Rhodopirellula bahusiensis: one gene and its partner. Each later gene encodes a partner of the first gene's protein in a complex. Links are inferred from orthologs where the notes say so. Each region holds a gene or a part of one and is shown on either strand. Other genes may lie near its edges.

Region 1 (7,776 bases):
GCATCAGCGACCATTTGGCACGCGCGGTTGGTATGAACCTCTCGCACCAACTCTCACACGAAACCAAGAACCCGGGTGGTTGGAAAAACTTCGCGATCTACTGCCAGTTCCTCAATGAGGAATTCGGACGTTTTGTCGGCAAGCTCAAAGCGACCGAAGAGCCAGCCGGACGCGGATCGATGCTGGACAACACGCTGTTGCTGTTTGGCTCCGCATCAAGTGCCTTCCACCTGTCTCGCAACTACCCGTTGATTCTGGCCGGCGGCAAGAACATGGGATTCAAGCACGGGCAATATCTCAACAATGCGGGTGCCAGCCCGCAGGGTGGTGCATGGGACGGTGGCCGCGAACCGTGGCAGCAAGAAATCTCACACGAAGATCGCCCGCTGTCGAACCTGTTCGTCACCATGCTTCAGCAACTGGATGTGCCCGCCGAATCATTTGCCGACAGCGATGGCAAAGTCACTGAATTGACCTGAGCGTTCACTTGGACACTTTGTCGCCCAAACACCATCGTCAGCGAAATTACAGGAGCGTCCGCGTTTATCGCTTTGGAATGTTTGACGTCGAAAACGCGTCAGGCAACAAATCAGACAGACGGCGCATTTGTTGGTCACCATCGATCACATCGATCGTGTAGACGAACAAGTCCGATCCAAATTCCGCCAGCACTTGTCGGCAGGCTCCGCACGGCATCGCGCCACCGATGCTGGCGATCGCAACCGCGTGGAACATCCGGTAACCACCCGCCACGGCGGTACACACAGCGGTGCGTTCAGCACACTGTGTCAGCGAATAGCTCGCGTTTTCGACGTTGCATCCTTCGACGATGCGACCGTCATGGGTCAGCAGTGCGGCCCCGACGTAAAAGTGACTTTGAGGCGCATAAGCGTGATCGCGAGCCGAAATGGCTGCCTGGATCAATCGCTGGACATCTTCATCGCTAGGCGGATCGATTTCAGACACGTGACTATGAACATCGGTCATGGCAGGATAGAGAGACAAGGAAGTAGGCTCGCCGAAGAGAGGTGCAGATTCCGCCATCAAGTCCCAATAGAGTACCCAGAAAATTCCGTGAAGCAATGCGACAACACGCATCGAGAGCACCTCGGACGCCATCGCCCTCGGCAATCGCAGCGTCAACGTCGCATTTTAACACAACGCGTTCCCAATACCGGCCGTTCCGCCAGTCCGAAACGGAATCGGGCGCGTTAACATGTCAGATCCTCCCAACCACCTCCATTGGTTCCAAGTGTTCCCGCAATGCTTTTGAATATTGACGCTTCCCGCCCGGCCCCCAGAACGGTGACCACCCAACCGAATCGCTCGCTGGCAAAACTCCCCTTGCTCGCATTGCTAACCATCGCGGCATTGTTCACCAGTCTGCACGCCGTCCACGCGGACGAAACCGCTCAAGACAGCGCCCGCTCACTTTCGCGAGCGTTCCGTGATGCGGCTCGGGAAGCCAACCCGTCCGTCGTGACGGTGTTCTCCTACGGGCAGAACCAATCCTTCACTGGCGATTCGCCGGATGAAGAGGAGGAAGAAAGCGATGAAGAATCACCTGACGATCCAGTCGGCCCGACACCTCCGAAGCAATCCGAAGACGGTGAGTTCGAACTCAGCGGCCTGGGCTCCGGCGTAATCATCAATCCTTTCGCTGACTCAGCTGATCGCGACGAAGAGAGCGACCAATCGATCTACTGGGTGATGACGAACAATCATGTGATCGCGAATGCGAAGAAGGTCGTTGTTCAACTGCCCGGTGAAATCGAATTGAAGGCGGAGAAAGTCCACGGCGATCCCGCCAGCGACATCGCAGTCCTTCAAGTCACGTCCAGCGAACCATTGAAAATCGCCCAGTACGGAGATTCAAAAACCCTGGACATCGGCGATTGGGTGCTCGCGATCGGCAGTCCATTCAAACTGGATGCAACAGTCAGTGCCGGCATCATCAGCGCGAAGAACCGATCTCTCGAACGCATCCGCCGCAGTCGATTGCTGCAAACCGACGCTGCGATCAACCCGGGTAACTCAGGCGGCCCGTTGGTTGACCTGGATGGAAACGTGATCGCGATCAACACCGCCATCGCGACTCGCAACGGAAGCTACCAAGGCATCGGTTTCGCCGTGCCGATCGATCAAGCCAAATGGATCGCTCGCGAATTGGCTCAGCACGGAACCGTTCGTCGTTCCACGATCGGAATCACGATGGTGGAACTGACAGCGAAGATGGCAAAAACGTTTCAGTTGACCGAGGGCATGGGCGTGCTGGTCTATCAGATCATTCGCGACAGCTCAGCCGATCGAGCAGGTTTGAAACAGTTGGATGTGATCACGGAATTCGCGGGCCAAGAATTCAGCAAACCGATCGATCTTCGCGAAGCGATTGAACGGCAACCTGTTGGCTCCACCCAGACATTCAAGGTGATTCGCAAGGGGGAAGAAATCGAAATCGAAGCCATCTTGGCTCCGGTCGATGATCCAACGGCCACACCTGCCGACGAAGAAGAGTGATCAATCGCTTGTCACTCCGCGGCCGCTCGTTTGGGAAGCACCCAATCAGGCCGAGCGAAGTGACACGTGTATCCATTGGGCACCTTCTCGAGATAGTCCTGGTGCTCCGGTTCCGCTTCCCAAAAGTCGCTCACCGGCTCGACCTCGGTGACCACTTTCCCCGGCCATAGCCCAGACGCATCCACGTCCGCAATCGTGTCGATGGCCGTTTGCTTCTGTGCCTCGTCAACGTAGTAAATCGCGGAACGGTACGACGGACCGCGATCATTGCCCTGGCGGTTCGGCGTCGTTGGATCGTGGATTTGGAAGAAGAACTCGAGCAAGCGACGGTAACTCGTTTTCTCAGGATCGAAGACAATCTCAATCCCTTCGGCGTGGTTGCCATGATAGCGATACGTCGCGTTGGGCACCTCGCCCCCGGTGTATCCCACCCGGGTCGACTCAACGCCAGGCAACTTGCGAATCAGATCCTGCATACCCCAGAAACAACCACCCGCTAACACAGCTCGCTCGGTCATCGTTCTTCTCCGTTCAACTTCAAGGGAATGTACTCGCTCACCTCACATGGCATCGTAGGCATTCGGCGACCTTCGTGCAGTGGCCGGCAGGTCAAATCACTTTTCCAAACTGCACCCGTTAGCCGATGGCCGTTAGGCCTGGTTGCATCGCGAAAACCGGTGAGAGCGAACTTCGGCTGATACTATTCAGCCCCTACAAGCGAACTACTTGCCAATGCAAAATCGTCCGAACACGCGGTCCAGGATATCGTCCGTGTAAACCTGGCCGGTCACTTCACCGATCGCCTCAACAGCAAGACGCATCTCCGCGGCAACCAGTTCATGCCCCGCCGATTGTTCGGTCCACTGAACCGCTTGGCCCAAATGATCGATCGCGGCAGCCAACGAGTCTTGGCAACGTGCCGCGGTGCCGATCACGCTGCCCGTTTCCCCCGCGTCACGTCTCTCTGCGAATGCAACCAACCGTTCGATCAGCGATTCAACACCGGCACCCGACTCACTGCTCACGGCCAAATCAGCCTGCATCGAATCACCGTCCCAGCCTGCCGGCACTAAATCTCGCTTGGTCGCAACACAAATCAACTCCGCCGATCGTTTCGAATCCGGCAGGACCGCGTCGGGATGTTTCAACCATTCAAAACCGTCGCCAAGAGTCGCATCCATGCACCAGATATGCACGTCGGCTCCGCGTGCCGCTTCCGCCGCTTGCAGCTGAGCTTCCTGAGAGATCGGTGCCTCCGGGTCAGACTCTTCGCGAGATTCCAAACCCGCCGTGTCGATCAACTGAAACGAATGACCGCCCCAGCTCGATTCAACGGTCACCAAATCACGAGTCGTCCCGGCTTGATCGGTGACGATGGCCGACTCGGTGCGAGACAGCATGTTCAGCAATCTGCTTTTGCCCGCGTTAGGCAACCCTCGCAAGACAACGCGAATCGTAGGCGACGCACCACCACGATCGCTGAGTTGCGAACGGGTCTGTGACAGCAGCGACTGAAGTTCGCCCAGCCGTTGGACCAGTGCTTCGTCGGAAATGAATTCGATGTCTTCGTCGACAAAGTCCAACCCGGCCTCGACATCGGCCAACAGGTCCAACAAAGTCGAGCGAGCCGCTTGCAACGGTCGCGAAAGATTGCCGGCCAATTGCGAGAGCGCTTGATCGAGCGTGCCGCGATCCTCCGCTTCGATCACGCCCAGCACCGCTTCGGCTTGCGTCAAATCCAGACGCCCGGCCAGGAACGATCGCATGGTGAATTCGCCTGGACGAGCAGCTCTCGCCCCCGCCCGAATTGCCGCGTCCAAACTGGACTGCAGCAGCGGTGCTGATCCGATCAGATGCAACTCCGCCGATGGCTGGCCCGTGTAACTGCGCTGCGTGGGCCAAACCATCACATCGACCTCGATCGCACCAAGCGGATCACCGAGAGCGAGCTTTTTCGAGCTTCGAAACGGACGTCGACCAGTGGCTTCGTCCTTGTTCAACACGTCCATGCGGCACAGCACATCGACGCAGTCGTGGCCCGACAACCGAACGATCCCGCGCGGTGCGGGAGTCATCGGCGAAGCAATCGCGGCGATGGTGTCATCCGCCTCGGATGTCACCGGGTTGCCATTCCAGCCACGGCGGGTGCCATACTCAGATCGTCAGCGTTTGCATTCGATCGATCACGAATGGCGACGTTCGCTGCACTACCTGACACGCTCGGACCGGCGTCTTCCAAAGCATCCAACACCATCTGCTGCGAGACCAAATCACGCAGCACGATTGGCTCGGCAGGTGACTTCCCAGGATAGATTGCCAACACCGGAATCGATCGACTTTGCAGCTCCTTGAGCTTTGCCTCGATCTCAGCATCTTGGTCCGTCCAATCGGCCAACATCGGCACCGCGTCCAATTCTTCGATCAACTGACGAGTCGGTTCGGTGTTAAGAGCGACGTTGTAGTTCACGATGCAGTTCACGCACCACTTGGCGGTGAAGTCAATCATGACCGTGCGTCCTTCCGCTTGATACTGATTCAACTTGGCTTCGTCATAAGGTTGCCACGCGATCGTCTTCACACCTTCGGCTGGTTCAGGTGCGGGCCCCAACCATTGGAACGCGGCGAACCCGATGATCATGGCTGAGGCCACGCCGCCCGACCACGCATACAATCGCGATTGCAGGCTGCTCCAACTGGGAACCTTGCCGATGATCCAGCAACCAAACCAAACTCCGATCAAGGCTACGAACACGGGTAGCTTGTCGCCGTCACTGAATTGATTGAAGAAGAACGCAACCGTTCCGAGGAACAAAAACGCGAGAAACTCCTTTAGCGTTTCCATCCAAGTGCCAGGCTTTGGCAACCAAGCCACCAAGGACGGCCAAATGCCAATCATCAGATAGGGCAGTGCCATACCGACACCCACCGTCATGATGACCGCTGTTGTTTGCAGACTGGTCAACGCAAATGTGAGTCCCAGGATGCCGCCAAGTAACGGTCCACTGCAGGGCGTTGCCAACACGGTTGCAAAGACGCCCTTGAAGAATGCACCGGTGTAGCCCTCGCGTTGCTGCAAAGCTTGTGAGGTCTTGCCCGCCGCCATTCCGGGGACGGGAATTTCCCAAACACCGAGGTAGCTCAGCGCCATCGCGAACATCAGCAAAGTCAGGCCGAGCCGCACTGGGAAATACGTGAACTGCTGCCCCCAATTGAACGACAACACGACCGCAAGCGCGGTCAGGACCGCGAACACGGACAAAATTCCGACCGCGTAGACAAAGTTGAGGAAGAAGACTCGTTTGCGATCTTCGCCAGCCTGCTGGACAAAGCTCATCACCTTCAAACCGACAACCGGCAAAACACAGGGCATGAAATTCAGAATCACCCCGCCGATGAAAGCAAACAACAGTGTCGTGCCGAAGGCCGTGCCGGCTTTCTCCTTGTCATCGGAAACGGCTTCGTCACCGGCCGTCTCGCTGGAGACGCCATGAGCCGCACCCGCAGCCGCAGCACCACTCGTCGACGCATCGGCCATCGCGACTCGCGACGTGCCGTCTGTTTCTGGCTTGGCCGCGGCTGGCTCTGTGCTAGCTGGCTCTGTGCTAGCTGGCTCTGTGCTGGCATTCAGAGCGGGCGATACATCGCTGTCGACCCATTTGAGTGTCGCCGCATCATCCAAGACCAGCATGCGTTTCTTCGCAGCGACGTTCATCGGTTTGGGTTGCGAACTTGCGGGAGCCGAGCCCGCCACGTTCACAACCGTTTGAAATTCGATCGCCTTGGGCTGCTGGCAACTGTCGTCTGTGCAAGCTTGATAAGCGATCCCGCCAACCAGCTTGTGCTGGCCCGCCGAAGCTTCCGCTGGAATCGAAATCGGCAACGTCCAAGTCACGTTGCCCTTGTGATAGGTCACGCCGGGCAACAAGTCATAATCCACCGCACGTGATTTCGTTTGGGGAGCCCCGACTTTCAAATCCGATTTTTCGCTGACCACGAAGTTGGTCTTGGATTGCTCGTCGTTCACCGAAGACGTGTAAACATGGTATCCCGCATCGGGGATCGCGGTGAAGCGAAGCAGTCCGGTTTGGCCGGGTTCCAACTCAGGCGTCAAGTTGATCGCTTCCCAACGCACGACGTAATCTTGGTCGCGAAAAGCTTGCTTGGGATCGACCGGAAGTTTCTTCAGACTTGCCGGGTCATTCGAGATTGTCGACGCCATCGTTTGCGATGTCGGCTTGGTGACTGCCGATGGCACTTTGCCAACAAGCTTTGCGGTCAAGGTTTCGTTCACGGGCATGCATGCGCCACCGGTTAGGCACGCCAATGCATCCAAGCGAATCTTCAACTCGCCAAGCTGCGAGATTGCTTCGTTCCCACCCGCGACTTTGGCGGTGGCGGTGAACGTGACTTCGTCTTCGAATTCTTCGACGGTGATTCCACCGAAGTCTTCCGAGACACTCCGAAGAGGTTCACGGTCGCTCTTCCAAACGCCCGTTACTTTGACCGAATCCGCATCAACCAAACTCAACTTGGTTGGCTTGGGTCCGCCTTTGGGCTGGGTCGTGGAATAGAGGTGCCACTTCGGTTGCAGTTTCACCTGCACCTGCAGTTTGACTTCGCCATCGCCAATGGCCAAGTACGTCGCAGTGGCCTCGGCGGGCTCGTCGGTTTGCAACGCTGTGTTGCCAACCGCTCCGAATCCATCAAGCGGAAACTCGGTGAACAGACCGGTTGCGTCGGGCTTGTCAGCGTGAGCAGGGATTGCCGCCGCGACGGTGAATACCACTGCCAGCAGTGCAACACCCAAAGCGGGCAATTTCCGAGCGAGCCCGGATTGATAACAGCGATCCATCGAAAGCAACCTCCGACGAGACAATTCAATTAGACATGAAGACGCCGAACCCAATCGTTCGACCAAAATGAGTCCCGTAGCTTAGCAAAAGTGGCAAACTGAATCGATCAAGCCGGAAATTCGACTCGAGAGACGTTCCGGCGACGAGACAAAGACGCGTCGTCTCAATCCAATCCAATCCACCCAATTTGCCATTCCCACCCACGCGTTTAGACGCACAAGAGTCTCGCCCAAAGCGAGTTCTTCTGGTGTCGGGCTCTGTAAATGGAATGAGCGACCTCTGCCACCATCCGCCAGTTCCACCCCGTATTTTGCCGACGCAATCCGGTTGTATCCCGTCAACGCAAGTTCCAGCCGACTGGCAGAAAGACACTCGTCCAGTTGCACAGGGAAACTGCCCGACCATC
Region 2 (5,344 bases), on another replicon or contig:
GCAACTTCCACTGTCCCGGCGCGGAGGCGACCTGAGTCCGGGCCCCGACCTGGGTGTACGGATTCTCTTGAGGAAACGGCCCTGATTGCGATTCCTGCATGTTCCCGCGGGATGTTTCCGACGGATCGGCTGGATTGGGTTGGTTTGCGGGAACCGCCACGTACAATTGCACTTCGACGGGCGCTGTTCCTGCTGTCGCAATGTTGAACGGAATCTGGAACGAGTCCGAATTCATGATCACGTCGGCCACTTCCTGAGCCGAGGTGGGCCGCGAATCCGCGACCGTGCCGCCGGCCAATCCTGCCGCCACCACTGCCGCAACCCAGGCACGCCGAAACGCGGTGGAGCGACGGTTCAAACGACTTTGGTGCTGGTCAAATCGCATGGTTTGGTCAAAATCTGGTTTGGCGTGAATTCATTCGACGTCAATTCGAGCGTCACCGCGCATCGACAATCCGTGTTTCGAACATCGGCGTTTCCCGACTGTGGACTTCAACCATTGACCGCTAACAATCCTCAAAATCGTTACGACTACGATGTCGTCGTTATCGGAGCCGGTCATGCGGGAACCGAAGCCGCCGCCGCTGCAGCTCGCCTGGGCGCCAAAACGGCTCTCCTGACGACGAATCTGGACACGGTCGGGCAAATGTCCTGCAACCCAGCCATCGGTGGAGTCGCCAAAGGTCAAATCGTCCGCGAAGTCGACGCCCTGGGCGGCTTGATGGGCGAAGCGATCGACGCCACGGGAATCCAATTTCGGATGCTCAACCGCCGCAAAGGCCCGGCGATGCACAGCCCCCGTGCTCAAGCGGACAAAAAGGCCTACCAGAACTTCATCAAGTATCGGATCGAGACCCAACCCAACCTTGACCTGCGGCAAGAAACCGTCGAGGACTTGATCACAGAACCGATCGCCGACGGACAAGACCGCTTGGCCAATCAGCGAGTCATCGGGGTGCGAGTTCGCGGGGACGCGGTCTATCACGCGCCGACGGTGATCCTGACGACCGGCACGTTCTTGCAAGCGATCATGCACACTGGCAAATCGCAATCCGCCGGAGGACGCGCGGGAGAAGGAACCACGGCGGGACTGAGCGGCGCGCTGCACCGAATGGGTTTCACGCTGGATCGCTTCAAAACCGGGACGCCGCCAAGGCTCAACGCTCGCACGATCGATTACTCGGGACTGGAGGAGCAACCCGGCGACGATGACCCGCAGCCGTTCAGCTATCTCAACGATGCAATCAGCCTGCCCCAGATGGCGTGCCACATCGCGCACACCAACGAACGTGTGCATGATCTGATTCGAGCGAACCTGGATCGAGCCCCGATGTACAGCGGCCAAATCGATTCCCGAGGCCCGCGTTATTGCCCGTCGATCGAAGACAAAGTCGTTCGCTTTGCCGACAAGTCCAGCCACCAATTGTTCCTCGAACCCGAAGGCCGGCAAACTTGCGAGGTCTACGTCAACGGGATCTCGACCAGCCTGCCGCGTGATGTTCAAGACGCGATGTTCCGATGCATTCCCGGCTTGGAAAACGCCGCGATCATGCGATACGGGTACGCCGTCGAATACGACTACTGCCCGCCGACTCAGTTGTGGCCGCACCTGGAATCCAAAGCCGTTGCGGGGCTGTTCTTTGCCGGCCAAATCAACGGCACAACTGGGTACGAAGAAGCCGCCGGCCAAGGCTTGATCGCGGGCCTGAATGCCGCTCGCACTGCCGCATCGAAAACGCCTTGGGTGCCTTCCCGACAGGACGCTTACATCGGCGTGTTGGTCGACGATTTGGTGACGAGCGGCACCGACGAGCCCTACCGAATGTTCACCAGCCGCGCTGAATACCGGTTGCTTCTGCGACAAGACAATGCCGACCGCCGACTGACCGCTCAGGCCGATGAATTGGGTCTGATCGATGCCGCTCGACGCGAACGGTTCCATCAGAAGCTGGCTGAGATCGAACGAGGAACCGAGCTGTTGAAACAAGCCAAGGTTCAACCCGAATCGGGCCCAACCGTTCGCGGTGATGTCTACCTGCGTCGTCCCGAGGTGACCTGGGACGTGATCGCCGAGCAGGTCCCTGAGCTCGCGAGCATCGGTAGAGGTGCGGCGGAACAATGCTCGATCGACATCAAGTACGCCGGCTACATCGATCGCCAACAAGCCGAAGTCCACAAGCAATCGCGACATGCGGAGAAGACGATTCCCGTTTCGTTTGATTACGACCGAATCGGACCACTTCGCAACGAAGCGAAAGAAAAGCTCACCAAGGTTCGGCCGTTGAATTTGGGACAAGCCAAACGGATCAGCGGGATCACACCAGCGGACTTGGCGCTCGTGCTCGCTCACCTCGAAAACAACTCGCTCTCGCAAGCGAACTCAGCCGCGTCGGGCGATTCCACTTCGTCTGACGAAACCACCCAACCCACCTCCTCTGCTTCGGATTCCCATTGACCGCCGATCGAAACACGCAAAACCCCAACGCACAAAGCTCCTTTGCAATGATGTGCTGCGCCCACGGCGCAGAAACCTTGGTCAAAGAACAAATCGCCAGCGAAGGATGGCGTCTCGCTTTTTCGCGGCCAGGCTTCGTCACCGCCAAGCACGATCAAACGAAGCGATCACCGACTGGGGTTTTCATTCGGACCGCGGCTCGATCACTGGGATCGGCCAAGGGCAATCACTCGGCGGAGATGATTCAAAAGCTGCAACAATGCATCGCGTCTGAAACGGTGCCGTTTGATCAAATCCACGTTTGGCCGCGCGACCGCACCGCGATCGGACGATTTGATTTCGAACCTGGCATCGATGAAGTCTCCGCAGCGGTCGCCGATGAGATCTGGTCCGCCCTGCATGACGGTTCCACGACCGGCGGCCCTGGCTTGGCTTGTGCTCGCCCCAATCAAATCGCCGAAAACGGCCAGCGGATCCTCGATGTCGTTTTGGTCGATCCATCGCAGTGGTTCTTCGGAACTCACGAAGCGACGACCCTTCCGACACGCTGGCCCGGCGGAGTCCAACCCATCGAACCCGCGTACGAACCAATTTCCCGCGCCTACTTCAAAGCGGCGGAATCGATCGCTTGGAGTGGATTCGACATGCGACCGGGTGACTTGGCGGTCGAAGTCGGAAGTGCTCCCGGGGGAGCCTGCGGCCGATTGCTGGAACTGGGCATGCAAGTCATCGGCGTCGACCCGGCCGATATGGACCCTCGAATCGGAGATCACCCACGATTCATTCACTACCCCGCTCGAGCCGGCGACCTTCCCCGCCGAGTTTTTCGCGGAGCCAAATGGTTGCTGGTCGACTCAACCGTGAAACCAGATGCGACGCTCAGCACCGTCCGCAACATGGTGGACAGTCGCGAAACGAGTTTCCGTGGCTTGCTGATCACAATGAAACTTGGCGAATATGAAAACGCGACTCACTTGGAACGCTGGTGCAACTTCATCCGCACCTGGGGAATCGAGCGTTTGGAAGTACGCCAACTGGCTCGCAATCGCTGCGAAGTCTGCGCAGCCGTGACAATGCGAGCCTGATCGGAGGCTGAGCCGGCTACTTTTGGCTCAGAAAAGCGGTTGTCGACGCGATTTGCGAACGAGACGCCGCCAAAGTGAACATGCGATCACACAAATCGCGTTTCGAACAGACTTTCCACAAAGCAGGAACGATGAGGGGGGAAGTGTCTCGCAATTGGCGAGAACATCTTTCTCTGCCGAAGCTTGCGTAGAAACGCTGTAAGGGTTGAGCTTGGTCAATTCATGCATCTTTCACACAACAAATCTTGTCCCTGCCCCTCATCCTGCCTACACTTTGCTCGCACAACTTACCCAATCTCCCACGATTTCAATTTTCTCGGTGATTTTGCCGTGACTTTTGGGGAGACTCCAACAAAACTGTTGTGCAGTCTGGGCAGAGAATCCATCAAAGCTCAGAATGAAGACTGAATTTTAGGCAATTGAGACACCCTAACCAGAGACACACCATGAAACGCTTTGCTGCCTTCGCTGGCATGCTCGCGATGACGATGACCATCGCCGTCGCTCAAGACTCGAACGTCAAATTGAATGACCACCTGACCGTTCCCCAGTGGGTGAACCCAGCAGTTTCTGGCGAGCTCTCGGGCCGCCTGATCCTTCCTTCAACGGACGGATCATCGGAAACGATCGCGGACGCAACCATCGTGATGACCGACGCGTCGGGCAAAACGTTGCGTTCGAAGAGCAATGCTGAAGGTGACTTCACTTTCACAGGCGTGGCTCCTGGCGTTTACGCACTGTCCGCTCGTGCCGACGGTATCTTCGCATGCTGTGCAATGCACGTTGTCAGCGACGACATGGCTTCATCGGAAATGTTCCCGAAGACTGCTGAAATCGCTGCTGCTGGAATCGACTACTCGATCATCAAGTCGTCGATCATTCGCTACTTGCCACCAGCTGGCAAAGACAGCCTGACGTCGATCGCCAAGGCTGACTTGAAGGGAATCTCGAGCCAAGTTGTTGGTGAGAACCTCTTCCGCGTCGCACAATCCAACGGTGGCATGAAAGGCCGTATCCACATGGCTGGTGCTGAAGGCCGCAGCCTCACCGATGCTGGACTCTTGAACATTTTCCTGATCCACGACGGCGAAACAGTTGACCGTGTTGTCAGCAACCGTGACGGATCATTTGAATTCGCTGGTGTTGATGCCGGCGAATACTCGATCTTGGCAATTGGTTTGTCCGGAATGGGCATGGCTGGTTTCGAATTGGTTGACGAAGCAACCGCCAACGCCGAAACCGCTTTGGTCAACGCCAATGGCGAAACCTTCGTCGGATTCGGACAGGCCAGCGATTGCTGCTGCTGTTGCCCTCAGTTTTCAATGCAAGTTGCTCCATTGCCAATGGCAATCGAAGCCTGCAACGAAGTTGTGATCGGTGAATCGATCGTTGTTGAAGAAACCATCATCGATGATGGCATGATCGTGGAAGATGGCTTCGGTGGTGCAGTGGATGCCTTCGGCAATCCAGTGGACGCATTCGGAAACCCTGTCGGTGGCGGCGGATTCGCCGGTGGTGGCGGTAGCTACGGAGGCGGCTTTGGTGGCGGCGGAGGCGGTGGCTTCGGCGGCGGACTGGGCGGAATCGCTTCGCTCGCTGGCTTAGGCATCGTTGCAGCTTCGCTGGATGACGACGACAACAACGTCTTCCCACCACAACCTGCCAGCCCAATCGTTCCCTGATCGATCACATTCGATTCGGACTCACTTAAAAGGTCGCGGGACCGTCTCAACCCGCGGCCTTTTTTCGTGCGCCGATCGTCGTCGGCTTCCCTTTCTGGCATAATACCAGAAAACTCAGACCT

What was found.
Region 2: the proteins of CEE69_RS20220 (region 1) and mnmG are in contact, whole or in part, in a solved structure (PDB 9HIP), measured with the Escherichia coli proteins. The link is inferred for Rhodopirellula bahusiensis from one-to-one orthologs.

The regions. Positions count from the first base shown.
Region 1 is NZ_NIZW01000016.1:136,355-144,130, forward strand. The notes cover bases 2,439-5,438. They hold CEE69_RS20220 (tRNA modification GTPase), read right to left. Parts: upstream 4,638-5,438; coding sequence 3,240-4,637; downstream 2,439-3,239. Other genes in these bases: CEE69_RS20210 (S1C family serine protease), read left to right, coding at 2,439-2,517; msrA (peptide-methionine (S)-S-oxide reductase MsrA), read right to left, coding at 2,529-3,035; CEE69_RS20225 (protein-disulfide reductase DsbD family protein), read right to left, coding at 4,634-5,438. Also shown: CEE69_RS20200 (DUF1552 domain-containing protein), read left to right, coding at 1-479; CEE69_RS20205 (cytidine deaminase), read right to left, coding at 544-987; more of CEE69_RS20210, read left to right, coding at 1,306-2,438; more of CEE69_RS20225, read right to left, coding at 5,439-7,378; CEE69_RS20230 (phosphotransferase), read right to left, coding at 7,451-7,776. UniProt on the Escherichia coli protein: Exhibits a very high intrinsic GTPase hydrolysis rate. Involved in the addition of a carboxymethylaminomethyl (cmnm) group at the wobble position (U34) of certain tRNAs, forming tRNA-cmnm(5)s(2)U34.
Region 2 is NZ_NIZW01000047.1:23,867-29,210, reverse strand. What follows is about bases 1-2,956. They hold mnmG (tRNA uridine-5-carboxymethylaminomethyl(34) synthesis enzyme MnmG), read left to right. Parts: upstream 1-457; coding sequence 458-2,455; downstream 2,456-2,956. Other genes in these bases: CEE69_RS30945 (SAM-dependent methyltransferase), read left to right, coding at 2,452-2,956; CEE69_RS30955 (hypothetical protein), read right to left, coding at 1-385. Also shown: more of CEE69_RS30945, read left to right, coding at 2,957-3,540; CEE69_RS30940 (carboxypeptidase-like regulatory domain-containing protein), read left to right, coding at 3,987-5,222. UniProt on the Escherichia coli protein: NAD-binding protein involved in the addition of a carboxymethylaminomethyl (cmnm) group at the wobble position (U34) of certain tRNAs, forming tRNA-cmnm(5)s(2)U34.